Regions from separate parts of the Fulvimonas yonginensis genome, predicted to be linked through region 2. Evidence: predicted binding sites of a transcription regulator. Region 2 holds the regulator's gene; the other holds the start of a gene.
The links. Region 2 encodes FliA, which starts transcription of late flagellar genes. Its sites were predicted from a motif close to TAAAGTTTNNCNNNCNNNGGCCGATAA; they were not measured.
Positions count from the first base shown of each region.

Region 1: the regulator FliA is predicted to act here: its motif matches at 5,741-5,767, upstream of WAT24_RS05865 (GGDEF domain-containing protein).

Region 1 is NZ_JBBBNY010000003.1:19,553-27,712, forward strand. Features, by position in the region: gene WAT24_RS05830 (DUF1631 domain-containing protein) at 1-86, shown strand, start outside; gene WAT24_RS05835 (NAD(P)-dependent oxidoreductase) at 126-1,001, opposite strand; gene WAT24_RS05840 (BaiN/RdsA family NAD(P)/FAD-dependent oxidoreductase) at 1,117-2,292, opposite strand; gene WAT24_RS05845 (YajQ family cyclic di-GMP-binding protein) at 2,378-2,860, shown strand; gene WAT24_RS05850 (DUF1345 domain-containing protein) at 2,873-3,541, opposite strand; gene WAT24_RS05855 (GNAT family N-acetyltransferase) at 3,607-3,882, opposite strand; gene WAT24_RS05860 (OsmC family protein) at 4,018-4,443, shown strand; gene WAT24_RS05865 (GGDEF domain-containing protein) at 4,453-5,661, opposite strand; gene WAT24_RS05870 (3'-5' exonuclease) at 5,826-7,700, shown strand; partial or broken gene WAT24_RS05875 (S10 family peptidase) at 7,824-8,160, shown strand, end outside.
Region 2 is NZ_JBBBNY010000002.1:232,436-240,595, forward strand. Features, by position in the region: gene flhF (flagellar biosynthesis GTPase FlhF) at 1-1,293, shown strand, start outside; gene WAT24_RS04190 (MinD/ParA family protein) at 1,290-2,234, shown strand; gene WAT24_RS04195 (RNA polymerase sigma factor FliA) at 2,236-3,033, shown strand; gene cheY (chemotaxis response regulator CheY) at 3,100-3,507, shown strand; gene WAT24_RS04205 (protein phosphatase CheZ) at 3,504-4,148, shown strand; gene WAT24_RS04210 (chemotaxis protein CheA) at 4,169-6,094, shown strand; gene WAT24_RS04215 (flagellar motor protein) at 6,096-6,836, shown strand; gene motD (flagellar motor protein MotD) at 6,833-7,849, shown strand; gene WAT24_RS04225 (chemotaxis protein CheW) at 7,878-8,160, shown strand, end outside.

The DNA of each region.
Region 1 (8,160 bases), on a different contig from region 2:
TGCCCTCCGAGCCGCTGTTCGATCGCGCGATGGGCGCGATCGTGGACCGGCTCAGCCAGGAAGCCGGCGCCGACGACCTGGCCTGACCCGCCCGCGAACGATCCGCGGGCGTGCGTCCCGCGGGTTCACTCCAGGTGCGCGCGCCGCGCCGCCACCTGCGCCAGCGCCGCCCAGTCCAGCCCCTCGCCGCCGGCGGCCAGCGCCTCGATGAGCGCATCGCGCAACACGCCTGCGAACGGCAGCGGCACCCGCGCGGCCTCGCCGGCGGCCAGCGCCAGGTTGACGTCCTTCAGGCCCAGCGGCAACGCGAAGCCCGGCGGCGCGTAGCGCTCCTCGGCGATCAGCTTGCCGTAGCCCTGGTAGGCCGGCGCGGCGAACAGGGTGCTGGTCATGATCTCCAGGAAATCGGCGGCGGCCACGCCATGCGCGCGGGTGAGCGCGCTGGCCTCGGCCATGCTCTCGATTGCGGCGGCCAGCATGAAGTTGCCGGCGAGCTTGACCACGTTGGCCCGCTCGGGGGCCTCGCCCACCGGCCAGATGCGGCTGCCCAGCGCGTCCAGCAGCGACCGTACCGAGTCGACCACGCTGGGGCGGCCGGCCACCACGATGTTGAGCCTGGCCGCCGCGGCCATGTCCGGTCGACCGAACACCGGCGCCGCGACGTAGCCCAGCCCGCGCTGCGCGTGCGCCTCGGCCAGCTCGCGCGCCAGCGCCACCGAGATGGTCGCGTGGTTGACGTGCACGGTGCCGCGGTCCATGTCGTCGAGCGCGCCGCTCTCGAGGAATACCTCGCGTACCGCCTGGTCGTTGGCCAGCATGCTGTGCACCACGGCGCACTGCATGGCCCTACCGGGCGTGCGGGCGACCTTAGCGCCCAGTGAGGCCAGCGGCTCGGTGGCCGCCTCGGAGCGGTTCCACACGGTGACGGCGTGCCCGGCCGCGAGCAGGTTGCTCGCCATGGCGCTGCCCATGGCACCCAGGCCGATGAATCCGAGGTTCATGCCGTTCTCCGGAAAGTCGTCTGCGGCCACTGTAGCCGGCCGATGGGCAAGAAAGCGTCCCGACGGATGCTCGCGAGCCGCCGCCCCTCCCGTGTAGGAGCGGGAAAGCGTTGGCCTAGGCGACCTCGCCCGCGGCGTGCCCGGACGCCCATGCCCACTGGAAGTTGTAGCCGCCGAGCCAGCCGGTCACGTCGACCACCTCGCCGATGAAGTACAGCCCCGGCACGAGCCTGGATTGCAGGGTGCTGGAGGAAAGCCCGTCGGTATCCACGCCGCCCAGGGTGACCTCCGCGGTTCGGTAGCCCTCGGTGCCGCTGGCGACCAGCGGCCAGGCGTGCAGGCGCGCGCCGATGGCGACCAGTTCGGCCTCGCGGTACTGGCGCATGGGGCGGTTGTCCAGGTGAAGCTCGCCCAGGCGCTGGGCTAGCCGCCTGGGCAACAGGTCGGCCAGCACGGTCTTCAGCTCCGCGGCCGGCCGCGCGGCACGCTGGGCGACCAGCCAGGCGCCGGCCTCCCGGTCGGGCGCCAGATTCAGGCGCAGCTCCCGCCCCGGCTCCCAGTACGAGGAGATCTGCAGGATCGATGGGCCGCTCACCCCGCGATGGGTGAACAGCAGGCCGCCGCGGAAGGACTGCCGCCCGCACTGCACCTGCGCCGGCAGGGCCACCCCGGCCAGGTCCGCATAGTGCTCCAGGTGCTTGCCGCTCAGCGTCAGCGGCACCAGCGCGGCGCGGGTCGGCCGAATGGCGTGACCGAACTGCCGCGCGAGCTCGTAGCCGAAGCCGGTCGCGCCCATGCTGGGGATGGACAGGCCGCCGGTCGCCACCACCACCGCTTCGGCGTGCAGCTCGCCGCGCGAGGTGGCCACGCTGAAACCGGCCTCGCCGTGGCGCACCCGCTGGATGGCGCAGCCGGTTTCCACCCGCACGCCCGCCGCCACGCACTCGTCCAGCAGCATGCGCACGATCTGCTTGGACGACTCGTCGCAGAACAGCTGCCCCAGCTCCTTCTCGTGGTAGGCGATGCGGTGCTTCTCCACCAGCGCGACGAAGTCGGCGGGCGTGTAGCGGGCCAGCGCCGACTTGGCGAAATGCGGATTGGCCGAAAGGTAGTTGGCCGGGCTCGTATCCAGGTTGGTGAAGTTGCAGCGCCCGCCGCCGGACATCAGGATCTTCTTGCCGGGCTTGCTGGCATGGTCGAGCACCAGCACGCGCCGGCCGCGCCGGCCGGCGGTGATGGCGCACATCAGGCCGGCGGCACCGGCGCCGAGGACCAGTACGTCGGTTTTCATCGGTATCAGCGACCCACGGGAGCACGGCGAATCGCGCATTATCGCCGAGCGCGTACACTTTCCCCTCCTTTTGCCGGGCCATTCCATGCCTTCCTTCGACGTCGTCTCCGAAGTGGACAAGCACGAGCTCACCAACGCGGTCGACCAGGCCAACCGTGAGCTGGCCAACCGCTTCGACTTCAAGGGCACCGACGCCACCTTCGAGCTGGACGGCTACGTGATCACCCAGCGGGCGCCCAGCGAGTTCCAGCTGCAGCAGATGCTGGACATCCTGCGCGGCCGGCTGACCTCGCGGAAGATCGACATCCGCGCGCTGGACGTGGCCGCGCCGGAGGTCAACCTGGGCGGCGCGCGGCAGAGGATCTCCGTCAAGCAGGGCATCGAGCAGCCGGTCGCCAAGAAGCTGGTCGCCGAACTGAAGGCGGCCAGGCTCAAGGTCGAGGCGCAGATCAACGGCGAGAAGCTTCGCGTTACCGGCAAGAAGCGCGACGACCTGCAACTGGCCATCGCGCTGCTGCGCAAGTCCACGGTGGAGGTGCCGTTGCAGTTCGACAACTTCCGCGACTGACGGCCCGCCGGGCTAGGAACCCTGGCCGGCCACCACGTTCACGCTCACCGCGATGATGAACACGTTGAAGAAGAACGCGACGATGCCGTGGACCAGCACCATGCGGCGCAGGTAGCGGCTGCTCACCTGCACGTCGGACACCTGGAAAGTCATGCCGACCACCACCGCGAAGTAGGCGAAGTCCCAGTAGTCCGGCGGCTGGCCGCCGGGAAAGTCCAACCCCTCGTGCTGCTTGCCGTAGTCGCCGTAGTAGCCGTGCGCGTAGTGCAGCGCAAACAGCGTGTTGAGGAAGCCCCAGCTGAGCACGATGCTCGCCGCCGCGATGAGGATCGCCGCCAGGCCGCCCGTCTTGCCGGCCTGCAGTTCGGTACCCAGGGCGACCAGCACCACTACCGACAGCGTCACGCCGCTCCACAGGATGCCCCAGCGCCCGGCATCCTGGCGGCGGGCGGTCTCGCGCATGGTCGCGGGCGTGGCGTGACGGAACTCGCGCACCTGCAGTGCGATGAACACCAGGGCGCCGGCGTCGAAGCCGAGCAGGAACGCCGGCGCCGGGTGCATGCCGAGCAGCCAGGCGGCACCGGCGACCAGCAGCAACAGCGTGCCGCCGATCGCCAGCGAGGGCCGCGCGCTCAGCGCGTGCCAGGGCCCGCGGCGCCGCGGGGTACGGGATTCGCTCATGCCTGCCTCCTGCGTCGGACGCTGCGCAGTGTGTGCCGGCGCCGTGGCAGGCACAACGGCCCCGGCTACGCCTGCAGGTCGGCGAATTCGGGGTGCCGGCGCAGCCACGCGGCCGCGTAGGCGCAGGCGGGCACCACCTTCCAGCCGCTGGCGCGGGCCGTCTCCATGGCCGCCTGGGTCAGTGCGGAAGCGATGCCGCGCCCCTCCACGGCCGACGGCACGCCGGTGTGGGTAATGGTCATGACGCTGCCGGCCAGGCGGTAGTCCAGCTCGCAGAGCTGGCCCTCCACCCGGGTCTCGAAGCGCTGCGCACGCGGGTCGTGCCTGATCTCGTAACCCATGCCGTCTCGCCGTGGCGGAAATCGCGGAGCATACGACGGCCACCGGCAAAACACGCGTGAAACGGCGGCCGCTACCCGTTCGCACCGTCTCCATGGGCGCCGCACCACACTGGGCATCCACGTTGGGAGAGCGCCATGAAGAGATCCGCATCCGCCGTCTGGACCGGCGGTCTGAAGGATGGCCAGGGCACGCTGTCGACCGAGACCGGCGTCCTGCGCGAGGCACCCTACGGCTTCCGGTCCCGCTTCGAGGACGGCCCCGGCACCAACCCGGAGGAACTGATCGCCGCGGCCCACGCGGGTTGCTATTCGATGGCCCTGTCGCTGGGCCTGGGCAATGCCGGGCTGACCGCCGAGCGCATCGAGACCCGCGCCCGGGTCACGCTGGACAGGCAGGGCGAAGGCTTCGCCATCACCGCCGTGCATCTGCGCTGCCGCGCCCGCGTGCCCGGCGCCGATACGGCCGCCTTCGACCGCATCGCGCAGGAAACCAAGCAGGGTTGCCCGGTCTCCAAGGTGCTCAGGGCGGAAATCACGCTGGACGCCGCGCTGGAAGACTGAGCGCCGGCCCTACAGGCTGGCCACGACCGAGCTCGGCAGCGGCTCGGGCCGCTGCGGGTCCGGCGCCATCACGCGGTTGCGCCCGGCGCGCTTGGCCGCATAGAGCGCCGCGTCCGCGCGCCGCAGCAGCCCTGTCACGTCGCGCTCCCCCGGCAAGGCGGCGGCGGCGCCGATCGATACCGTCAACTGCAGCATGTGGCCGTCGATCGCCAGCGGCGTGGTCTCCACCGTCGCGCGGATGCGTTCGGCCAGCACCATCACCTGCTCCTGCGAGCTGTCCGGCGCCAGCACCACGAACTCCTCGCCGCCGATGCGGCCGATGACGTTGCCCGCGCGCAGCGTGCGGCGGATGCTTTCCACCAGCGCCAGCAGCACCTTGTCCCCGCCGCCGTGGCCGAAGCGGTCGTTGACGCTCTTGAAGTGGTCCGCATCGATCATCAGTACGCCCAGCGGACGGCCCATCCTGGCCGCGTGCGCCAGCATCTGCGTCGCCGCTTCGCTGAGCGCCAGCCGGTTCTTCACGCCGGTCAGCGGATCGACCCGCGCCAGCAGGTGCATCTCGCGCTGGAGCACCTCGCTGTACAGCAGCAGGAAGCCGATGCTCAGGAACAGCGGCTGCATGCCCGAAAGCAGGACATAGAGGTAGTTGACCGTGTCGGGCTGGACGATGCCGGTGGGCGGGTTGAGGTCGAACCACAGCCGGCCGCAGCGCCACGCCAGCAGCAAGGCGGACAGCACGCACAAGGCCAGCAGGACCAGCCGCGCCCGCGAGCGGCGCCGCACCTCGCCGTTCAGCAACGCGTGCATGCGCAGGCCGATGTCGGCCAGGATCGCGATCGAGCCCCACAGCACGCGCAGGCGGTAGTCCTCCTGCACCACGCCGAACCAGCCGACCCCGAGCCAGCCGACCACGCCGATCGCCAGCGCTGCCCGCCAGTACAACGGCACGCCGAGCAGCATGCGCAGGGCGATCACCGACATGCCCTGCGCCAGCAGGTTGAGCGCGTTGCCTCCCAGCACCAGCTGCGCGGGGTGCATCCACGCCTGCATCGCCAGCATCCACCAGCCGCCGGACTCCACCGCGAGGGCCGCGGCGCGCAGCTTGAGGCTGGTGCGGGCCGGTCCGGGGCTGCCCTGGGTCCCTACCCACAGCATGGCCGCCAAGGCCAGCGACTGGATGGCGGCAATCAGCGACAGCGTTTCGATGTGCATGGGCATGCTGGGCTCTCCCCGCGCCCGAACGTGACGGCCGGTTCCGGAAGCCTTGCTGGCGGCGGATCCGTCGTCCTCGCCCGTCGTATCGGCGCTGGCAAGCACGACTTTAACGTTGACAGGCCGCGCAAGTCCGTTACTTTCCACGCAAAATTATGAATGGACGCGCCATGGCTTCGCTCATTCCCACCCGCAACAGCTGCCTGCCGCGCATGACAGCCGGCGAGAAGCGCTTCTCCGAGCGACTGGAGCAGAAGCTGGAGGACGACTACCTGCTCTGGTACGACGTGCCGGTGGGCCTGAAGCAGCGCCGGCCGGACTTCGTGGTGTTCCACCCGCGCCGGGGCCTGCTGGTGCTGGAAGTGAAGGACTGGAAGGCCGAGACCATCCGGCATGCGGACAGCACCCAGTTCACCCTGGTCACCGAGCGCGGCCTGGTCAAGGAGAACCACCCGCTGCTGCAGGCACGCGCCTATGCGCTGGAGATCGGCGTGGTGCTCGAGCGCGATCCGGCGCTGCGCTTCCCGCCGGGGCATCGCCATGCCGGCAAGCTGATCATGCCCTGGGCCTGGGGCGTGGTGCTGTCCAACATCAGCCGCAAGCAGTTCGAGGAAGGCGGGCTGGACGCGGTGATCCCGCCGCACCTGGCGCTGTGCCGCGACGAGTTCTACGAGTCGGTTGACGCCGAGGATTTCCAGGAGCGGCTGTGGGCGATGTTCCCGCAGGTGTTCCCGGTGGCGCTCACGCTGCCGCAGATCGATCGCGTGCGCTGGCACCTGTTTCCCGAACTGCGGGTCGAGCCGGGCAGCGGCCAGTTCGGCCTGTTCGGACCGACCGACGCGGCGATACGCCCGCTTCAGATCCCCGAGCTGGTCAAGGTGATGGACGCCCAGCAGGAGCAGCTGGCGCGTTCGCTCGGCGACGAGCACCGCATCATCCACGGCGTGGCGGGCTCCGGAAAGACCATGATCCTGGGCTTCCGCGCCATGCAGTTGGCGCGCGTGATGAACCGGCCGATCCTGGTGCTCTGCTATAACAAGACGCTCGCCGCGCGACTGGAGCAACTGATCGGCGAGCGCGGCCTGGCCGAGAAGGTGCAGGTCTACAACTTCCACAAGTGGTGCCACAAGATGCTCACGGCCTACCACGTGGAGCTCCCCCCGAAGGGCAGCGACGACTTCTTCGGGCAGATGGTCGAGCGGGTGATCGCCGGCGTCGATCGCGGCCAGATACCCCGCTTCCAGTACGGTGCCGTGCTGGTCGACGAGGGCCACGACTTCGAGCCGGACTGGTACAAGCTGATCGTGCAGATGATCGACCCGGCGACCAACTCGTTGCTGGTGCTCTACGACGACGCGCAGAACATCTACGGCAAGGCCGACCGGCGCAAGGTGAGCTGGAAGAGCCTGGGTATCCAGGCGCAGGGGCGCACCACCATCCTCAAGCTCAACTACCGCAACACGCTGGAGATCCTCGCGGTGGCGCGCGGCTTCGCCAACGAGCTGCTCATCGAGCGCGCCGAGGACGAGGACGGCGTGCCGCTGATCGCACCGGAGAGCGCCGGCCGGCGCGGCCCGGTGCCGGAGCTGATCCGGGTCGATACCGCACCCGCCCAGCTCACCGTCCTGATCGCCCAGCTGCGCGACGAGCACGCACACGGCCGGCCGTGGTCGCAGATGGCGGTGATCTTCCGCAACCAGTGGGAGGGCGAGAAGCTGCACGAGGCGCTGGAGCGCGAAGGCATTCCCAGCCGGCTCGCCGAGGGCCGCGGCAAGGGCGCCCTGTTCGCCGTCGGCGACACGGTCAAGCTGGTCACCATGCACTCGAGCAAGGGCCTGGAGTTCCCGTTCGTGATCATCCCGGGCCTGGGCTCGCTGCCCAAGGAAGGCAAGGACGAGGCCGAGGAGGCACGGCTGCTGTACGTGGCGATGACCCGCGCCACCGAGCGGCTGCTGCTGATCCACCACGACGACTCGGTGTTCAGCAAGCGCATCCGCGATGCGATCAACGACGTGCAGGGACAACTGGAGGCGGTGCCGGCCTGACGGCCGTCCCTGCTGCGGACGCCCATCGGGCTGCACGGAAGCCGACACCCGTGCCTTTGGGCACAGTCCCGCCCCGGTGCCAGCCGCTAGGCTGGGAGCTTTCGTTCCAGGGGGAATCTCCACGTGCGCAAGACCCTGCAAGCCACCCTGCTGGCCGCCTCGCTACTGGCCGGCACCGCCGCTCCGGCCTTCGCCGCCGACGCCGCGAAGCCCGCCGCCGCGGACCACGGCGACTACCACCTGCCGCCCTTCCCGGCCGACGCGCACGTGCAGCAGAGCGCGCAGATCGACGGCCGCACCCTGAAGTACACGGCCACGGTCGGCTCGCTGCCGGTGCGCGACGAGAAAGGCAACGTCGTCGCCGAGGTGGTGTTCACCGCCTACACGGTGGACGGCGGCCGCGACCGCCCGGTGACCTTTGCGCTCAACGGCGGCCCGGGCGCGTCCTCGGTCTACCTCA
Region 2 (8,160 bases):
GACGAGGCGCTGGTGCGCGAGGCGGCCCGGCACGGCGTGGCGCCGGCCGCGGCCCCCGCCGCATTGCCGCCCGAACTGCCGCCGCGTGCGGCGGGTCCGGCCGTGCCGCCGCCCCCGCCGTTGCCGCGCGAGCCGCGCGTCGAAACGCCGGCGGCCGCCAATCGTCCGTCGCTCGCGACGCCCGAGGGCGGGGTTGCCGCCGCACCGCGTCCCTCTGCGGCAAGCCCGGGGCGGAGTCCGCCCGCGGCGGTGCCGGGGGAGGGCGAGCAGGAACAGGCACGCCCCCGGCTGCGCGCTGCGCCTGCCGCCGCCGAGCCGGACACCGCGGCCGAGCCCCCGGTGCATCCGCTGATCGAGCGCGCCGCGCAGGACACCGTGCGCATGCGCGCCGAGCTTTCCAGCCTGCGCGAGATGCTGCAGGTGCAGCTCTCCAGCCTGGCCTGGAACGACATGGAACGGCGCCAGCCGCTGCACGCCCGCGTGCTGCGCGAACTGACCCGGCTGGGCATCGAGGCCGACGTGGCCCGCGCGCTGGCCGAGGAGCTGCCGGCGCAGATGACGCCCGAGCAGGCCCGCTACCTGCCGCTGGGCATGCTCAGCCGCGGCCTGGCGGTGAGCGGGCGGGGCCGGTCCGACGAAGGCGGCGTGACCGCGCTGGTCGGGCCGACCGGGGTGGGCAAGACCACCACGCTGGCCAAGCTCGCGGCGCGCGCGGTGGTGCGCCACGGCGCCTCGCAGGTGGCGCTGGTCAGCACCGACCACTACCGCATCGGCGCCGCCGCGCAGCTGGAACACTACGGCCGCCTGCTCGGCGTGCGCGTGTACCCGGCCTACGACGCGCAGAGCCTGCGCCAGGTGCTGGACCTGCTGAAGGGTTGCCATACGGTGCTGGTCGATACCGCCGGCCTGGCCGGCAACGACCCGCGGCTGAAGGAACAACTCGAGGTGCTGGGCGACGCCGGCGGGCTGCGCGCCTGCCTGGTGCTCGCCGCCAATGCGCAGGCGCAGTCGCTGGAGGAGGCGGTGCGCGCCTACCTTCCGCTGAAGCCGCATGCGGCGATCCTGACCAAACTCGACGAGGCGCCGAGCCTCGGCGGGGCGCTGTCGGTGCTGATCCGCCACCGGCTGGCGCTGGACTACACCACCGACGGCCAGCGCGTGCCCGAGGACATCGCAGCGGCCGATGCGCGGCTGCTGGTCTGCCGTGCGGCGCAGGTGCTCAAGGCCGGCGCGCCGGCGGCGGACGAGGCGCTGCTGGCCGAGCGCTTCGGCGCCATGGCGGTGCAGGCATGAGCGGAAGTCTTGCAATGAACCAGGCGTGGGGTTTGAAGGGCATGTTCAACGCGACGACGGGTGGGCGCGACGGCGCGCCCCCCGCACCGCACCGGCCGCACCAGGCGGCCCAGCTCGGCGCCGCGCGCCGCCGTTGCCGCGCGATCGCGGTGGCCGGCGGCAAGGGCGGCGTGGGCAAGACCACCGTGGCGGTCAACCTGGGCATGACGCTGGCCATGACCGGCCGCGACGTGATGCTGCTGGATGCCGACATGGGCCTGGCCAACGTGGACGTGCTGCTGGGCCTGGCGCCCTCGCGCCACCTGGGTCACCTGCTCGACGGCACCGCCACGCTGGAGGAACTGGTGCTGGAGGCCCCGCACGGGCTGAAGGTGATCCCCGGCGGCTCCGGCGCGCGGCGCCTGGCACAGCTGGGCAACGGCGAGCACGCCGCGGTGATCCGCGCCTTCGACGAGCTGCCCCGGCCGCCGGACTACCTGCTGGTCGACACCGCCGCCGGGCTGTCCGACAACGTCGCCATGTTCGCCGCGGCGGCCGACGACGTGGTGCTGGTGGTGTGCGACGAGCCGGCCTCGCTCACCGACGCCTACGCCCTGATCAAGGTGCTGTCGCGCGATTTCGGCGTGCGCCGGTTCCGCTTCGTGGCCAACCTGGTACGCAACGCCGGCGAGGCCCGCGCCCTGCACCAGAAGCTCGCCAAGGTGAGCGACCGCTTCCTGGACGTGGTGCTGGATTTCATGGGTTTCGTGCCGCAGGACGAGCGCCTGCGCCAGGCCATCCGCCGGCAGAGCGCGGTGGTGGACCTGTGGCCGGCGGCGCGGTCGTCGCAGGCATTCAAGCAATTGGCCGGTGCGGTCGATACATGGGAGGAACCCGCGCGCGCCGGCCTGGACCGTATCGCCTTCTTCGGCGGTCAGGCCGTACCGGCAGCGGGGTGGTGAGATGAGCGTGGCATCGGAATATCTCCAACTGCAGCGACAGAGCGCAGAAGAGTTGGTGCGTCAGCACGCGCCACTGGTGCGGCGTATTGCCTATCACCTGATGGGCCGGCTGCCGCCGAGCGTGGACGTCGGCGACCTGATCCAGTCCGGCATGATCGGCCTGCTCGAGGCCGCCCGGCACTACGCCACCGACCGCGCCGCCAGCTTCGAGACCTACGCCGGCATCCGCATCCGCGGCGCCATGCTGGACGAGCTGCGCAAGACCGACTGGACCCCGCGCTCGGTGCACCGCAAGGTGCGCGAGGTGGCCGAGGTGGTGCGCCAGATCGAGATCGAGACCGGCGCCGACGCCGAGGACGCCGAGGTGATCAAGCGCCTGGGCGTGAGCGCGGAGGAGTACCACCAGATCCTCGCCGACGCCGCCAGCGCGCGCCTGCTCAGCCTCACCGCGCCGGACGACGGCGACGGCGCGGCCGCCTTCGACGTGGCCGACCAGACCAGTCTGGGGCCGCAGGAAAGCATCGAGCAGGACGGGCTGCGCCAGGCGCTGATCGACGGCATCTCCAGCCTGCCCGAGCGCGAGCAGCTGGTGATGTCGCTCTACTACGAGCAGGAACTCAACCTGAAGGAAATCGGCGCGGTGCTCGGCGTGACCGAGTCGCGCGTGTGCCAGATCCACGGCCAGGCGATCGTGCGCCTGCGCGCGCGCCTGGGCGACTGGCGCGAGGGCGAGGCTGCGCCGGAGCGCAAGAACAACAAGAAGGGGCGGGCGACGGCCGGCGAGGGCGCACGGCGCTGATCCGCGGCATCCGGATCCCGCCCCGCCACCCGCACCTCATCCCCCGCCCCCAGACGGAGAAAAGCGTTGGACAAGAACATGAAAATCCTGGTGGTCGACGATTTCTCCACCATGCGGCGCATCGTGCGCAACCAGCTGGTGGAGCTGGGTTTCACCAACACGTTGATCCAGGAGGCGGACGACGGCAACAGCGCGCTGACCATGCTGCGCGCGCAGCCGTTCGACCTGGTGGTCACGGACTGGAACATGCCCAACATGACCGGCATCGACCTGCTGCGCACGATCCGCGCCGAGGCGTCGCTGAAAGGGCTGCCGGTGCTGATGGTCACCGCGGAGAACAACCGCGACCAGATCATCGCGGCCGCCCAGGCCGGCGTGAACGGCTACATCGTCAAGCCGTTCAACGCCGCCACCCTGAAGGAAAAGCTGACCAAGATCTTCGAGCGCATCGCCGCGGCAGGGGCAGGGGCATGAGTGCCGCTGCCCTTCCCCTGGTCAGCGCCGAGCAGCTGCCGCCGGAACTGCACGATCTGCTCAACAGTGCCGATGGCGCCGCCTTCGAGCAGGCGCTGGACGCGTTGGTGCGCCAGCGCGAGCAGCACCTGTTCCGCGCGCTGGGCCAGCTCGCGCGCGACCTGCACGACGCGGTACGCCGGCTCGGCAACGATCTGGCGCAGGAGGGCGTGCCCGGCCGCGTGGCCGACGTGCGCAAGCACCTCAACGACGTGCTGGAGATGAGCGCGCAGGCAGCCCATCGCAGCATCGACTTCGCCGAACGGATGAGCCCGGAAGCGGATGCGCTGGCGCAGAACGCCGAGCGCGTGCTCGACGCCGTCGCCGCCGATGCCCCGGCCGCGGCGCTGGCGCGTCAGGCCGGCAGCTTCGCTGCGAGCTGCCGCGACGGCCTCAACGACATGGTGATGGCGCAGTCCTGGCAGGACCTGTCGGGCCAGCGCATCAAGAAGGTGGTCAACTTCATCGAAAGCGTGGAATCCTCGCTACTGGAGCTGGTGCACCTGACCGGCGCGCTGTCCGGACGGGAGCCGCCGCCGGTGGTGGAGAAGATCTCCGGCCAGGACGAGGCGGACCGCCTGCTCAGCGAATTCGGCTTCTGACGGGCGAGGAGAGCCTGCCCATGGATCCCTCGCTGGACAGCGAACTGCGCGACGATTTCCTGGTCGAGGCCGGGGAACTGGTCGAACGGCTGGCCGAGCAGCTGGTCGAGCTGGAAGCGAGCCCGCGGGATGCGGAGCTGCTCAATGCCGTGTTCCGTGCCTTCCATACGGTCAAGGGCGGCGCCGGCTTCCTCGCGCTCGAGCCGATGGTGCAGCTGTGCCACCACGCCGAGGACCTGCTCAACGCCGCCCGCAATGGCGCGCTGGTGCTCGATTCGGCGCAGATGGACGCGTTGCTGGAGGCGCTGGACCTGCTCAACGCGATGATGGAGGCGCTGCGCCGCGGCACGGCCATGGCGATCCCTCCGCCGGCCCTGCTCGGGCGGCTGATGCCCGGCCCCCGGCCTGCGCCCGCACCCGTCGCCGCACCTGCGCCCGCGCCGGCACCCGCCGCGGGCGGCAGCATCGACGACAGCGAGTTCGAGGCCCTGCTGGACACGCTCTACGGCAACGCCGCCCCGGGCACCGTGGCCCCGGCGCCGCTGCCGGCCACCTCCGCCACCATCGACGACGACGAATTCGAGGCGCTGCTGGACAACCTGCACGGCAAGGGCGGCGCACCCGGCGCTTCGGCCGGCAACGGCATCGGCGAGGACGAGTTCGAGGCGTTGCTCGACAGCCTGCACGGCAAGGGCGGTGCCCCCGGGGCCGGACCGGCGGCGCCCGCGCCACCGTCGCCGCCCGCGCCCGCTCCGGCGCGTGCACCGGCCGCGGAGACCAGCGTGCGCGTCGACACCGGTCGACTGGATGCGCTGGTGCATCGCGCCGGCGAGCTGGTGCTGGTGCGCAACCGCTTGCAGAGCCTGGCGCAGCGCAGCGGCGACGAGGCGCTGGCGCAGGCGGCCGGCGAGCTCGACCGCGTCGCCGACGAACTGCAGGGCGCGGTGCTGTCGATGCGCATGCAGCCGGTCGGCCGGCTGTTCCAGCGCTTCCCGCGCATCGTGCGCGACCTCGCGCGCCAGCTCGGCAAGGAGGTGGAGCTGGTGCAGGAAGGCGAGGGCACCGACCTGGACCGCAGCCTGGTCGAGGCACTCGCCGATCCGCTGATCCACCTGTTGCGCAACGCACTCGACCACGGACTGGAAATGCCCGAGGAACGCGTCAAGGCCGGCAAGCCGCGCAAGGGTACGGTGCGCCTCGCCGCCGCCCAGCGCGGCGAGCGCATCGTGATCTCGGTGACCGACGACGGTCGCGGCATGAACCCGGAGGTGCTCAAGCGCAAGGCGGTGGAGAAGGGCGTGATCGACGCGGCGCAGGCCGGGCGCCTGAGCGAGAGCGAGTGCTACGAGCTGATCTTCCGCCCCGGGTTCTCCACCGCCGCGCAGATCTCCGACATATCCGGCCGCGGCGTGGGCATGGACGTGGTCAAGACCCGCGTGGCGGAGCTCGGCGGCACCCTGCAGGTGCGTTCGAGGCTCGGCCAGGGCAGCGAGCTGGAACTGACCGTGCCGCTGACGCTGGCGATCCTGCGCGTGCTGATGGTGCGCGTGGGCGACCGGTTGTTCGCGCTGCCGCTGGCCAACGTGGAGGAGGTGTTCGAGCTGGCCGCGGGGCAGGACCGCATGCTCGACGGCCGCCTGGTCGCGGCGCACCGCGGCCGCGCGCTGCCGCTGGGCGACCTGGCTGGCTGGGCCGGCGTGCCCGGCACCGCCGCGCGCCACGTGGTGGTGCTGCACATCGGCCACCTGCGCCTGGGCTGCCTGGTGCACGAGGTGATCGGCCGCGAGGACGTGATGGTCAAGCCGCTCGGCCCGCTGTTCGAAGGCGTGCCGGGGGTGGCCGGCGCCACCGTGACCGGCGACGGCCGCCTGGCGCTGGTGCTCGACCTGGCCGGCCTGGCCGACGACGGCGGCCAGCTGCTGCCGTCCCTGCGCGCGGCGGGCTGACATGGATCTGGTGAGCCTGCTCGGCACCATCCTGGCCTTCCTGGTCATCATCGTCGGCACCATCCTCAAGGGCTCGACGCTGGAGGCGCTGCTCAATCCGGCGGCCTTCGTGATCGTGTTCTGCGGCACCGCCGCGGCGCTGCTGGTGCAGACGCCCGGCCCCGTGCTCAAGCGCGCGCTGGCGATGCTGCCGATGGTCTACCGCCCGCCGGTGCACCGCCCGTCCGAGCTGATCGAGCGGATCGTCGGCTGGAGCGAGATCTCGCGCCGCCAGGGCCTGCTCGGGCTGGAGCCGCAGATCGACGGCGAGAGCGACGGCTTCGTGCGCAAGGGCCTGCAGCTGCTGGTCGACGGCAGCGAGCCGGATGCCTTGCGCGGCGTGCTGGAAGTGGAGCTGGAGGCGCGCGAGCACAACGAACTGGTGGCCGCCAAGGTGTTCGAGAACGCCGGCGTGTACTCGCCCACGATGGGCATCATCGGCGCGGTGATGGGCCTGATGGCGGTGATGCAGAACCTGGCCGACCCGAGCAAGCTCGGCCACGGCATCGCCGCGGCCTTCGTCGCCACCATCTACGGCGTGGCGCTGGCCAACCTGCTGATGCTGCCGATGTCCGCGCGACTGAAGAGCCTGGTGCGCCGGCAGACGCAGATGCGCGAGATCTTCATCGAAGGGCTGGTGTCGATCGCGCAGGGTGACAACCCGCGGCAGATCGAAGCCAAGCTGCAGGGCTACCTGCCATGAAGCGCAGGCACCACGAGGACCACGTCAACCACGAGGCCTGGGCCATCCCCTACGCCGACCTGATGACGCTGCTGCTGGCGTTCTTCGTGGTGATGTATGCGGTCTCGGTGGTGAACGAGGGCAAGTACCGCGTGATGTCCGAGTCGATCATCGAGGCGTTCAACGGGTCCAGCCACGTGATCGCGCCGCTGCCCCCCGAGCGCGCCCGGCCGCACAACGTCGACCCCGCGATCGCCACGCCGCCCGGCCAGCCCGGCGCCGCCGCCGCGCCGGTGGCAGTGCCGTTGCCGCTGCGCCCGGCGCCGGTGCGCACGGTCGCGCAGCGCGCCCCGCACGAGACGATGGACGCGCAGGCCCGTCGCCAGGCCGACCTCACCCGCATCCAGAACGAGGTGCAGCAGGCCCTGCAGCCGCTGATCGACCGCAAGCTGGTGGTCGTGCGGCGCAACCCGAACTGGCTGGAGATCGAGATCCGCACCGACATCCTGTTCCCCAGCGGCGTGGCGCAGCTCTCGCGGCCCGCCGACGCGGTGCTGAGCCGCCTGGCCGGCATCCTGGCGCCGTTCGGCAACCCGCTGCGCATCGAGGGCTACACCGACGACAAGCCGATCAGCACGGCGGTGTTCCCGTCCAACTGGGAGCTCTCCGCAGCACGCGCCGCCAGCGTCGCGCGGCTGTTCACCGAGCACGGGGTCAGTCCGGCGCGGCTGGGCATCATCGGCTGGGGCCAGTTCCGGCCGGCCGCGGACAACGCCACCGCGGAGGGACGCAACCGCAACCGCCGCGTGCTGGTGGTCGTGCTGAGCGACCATGCCACGCCGACACGCTATTCCGACGACGCCGAGCACGTGAGCCCACTGGCCGATACCACGGCGACGCCCCCATCCGCGACGGGCGCCGACCCCACGCGGCCGGCCATCGGCCTGCGCCAGCCGGCGGCGCGGGCACAGGCCCATGCGGCCGCGCCGGGCTCCGACGCGCCGCTGATCGTCACCCCGGAGCGCGGCAAATGACGCGCGCCCCTTGCCACGGAGCATCCCGATGAACGCGGCCCCACCGGCCCAGGCCGGCCAGCACTGGCTCACCTTCCATCTCGACGGGCAGGCCTATGCCGCACCGCTGGCGCAGGTGAGCGAGGTGATCCGGTTCGGCGAGGTGACGCCGGTGCCGGGCGCCGCGCCCGACCTGCTCGGCGTGCGCCATTTGCGCGGGCGCGTCGTGCCGGTCCTCGACGGCCGCCGCCGGCTCGGCCTGCCGCCGCAGGACGCCGACGGCGAGGGCGTGCGCGTGGTGATCCTCAGCCACGGCAGCCATTGGGTGGGCC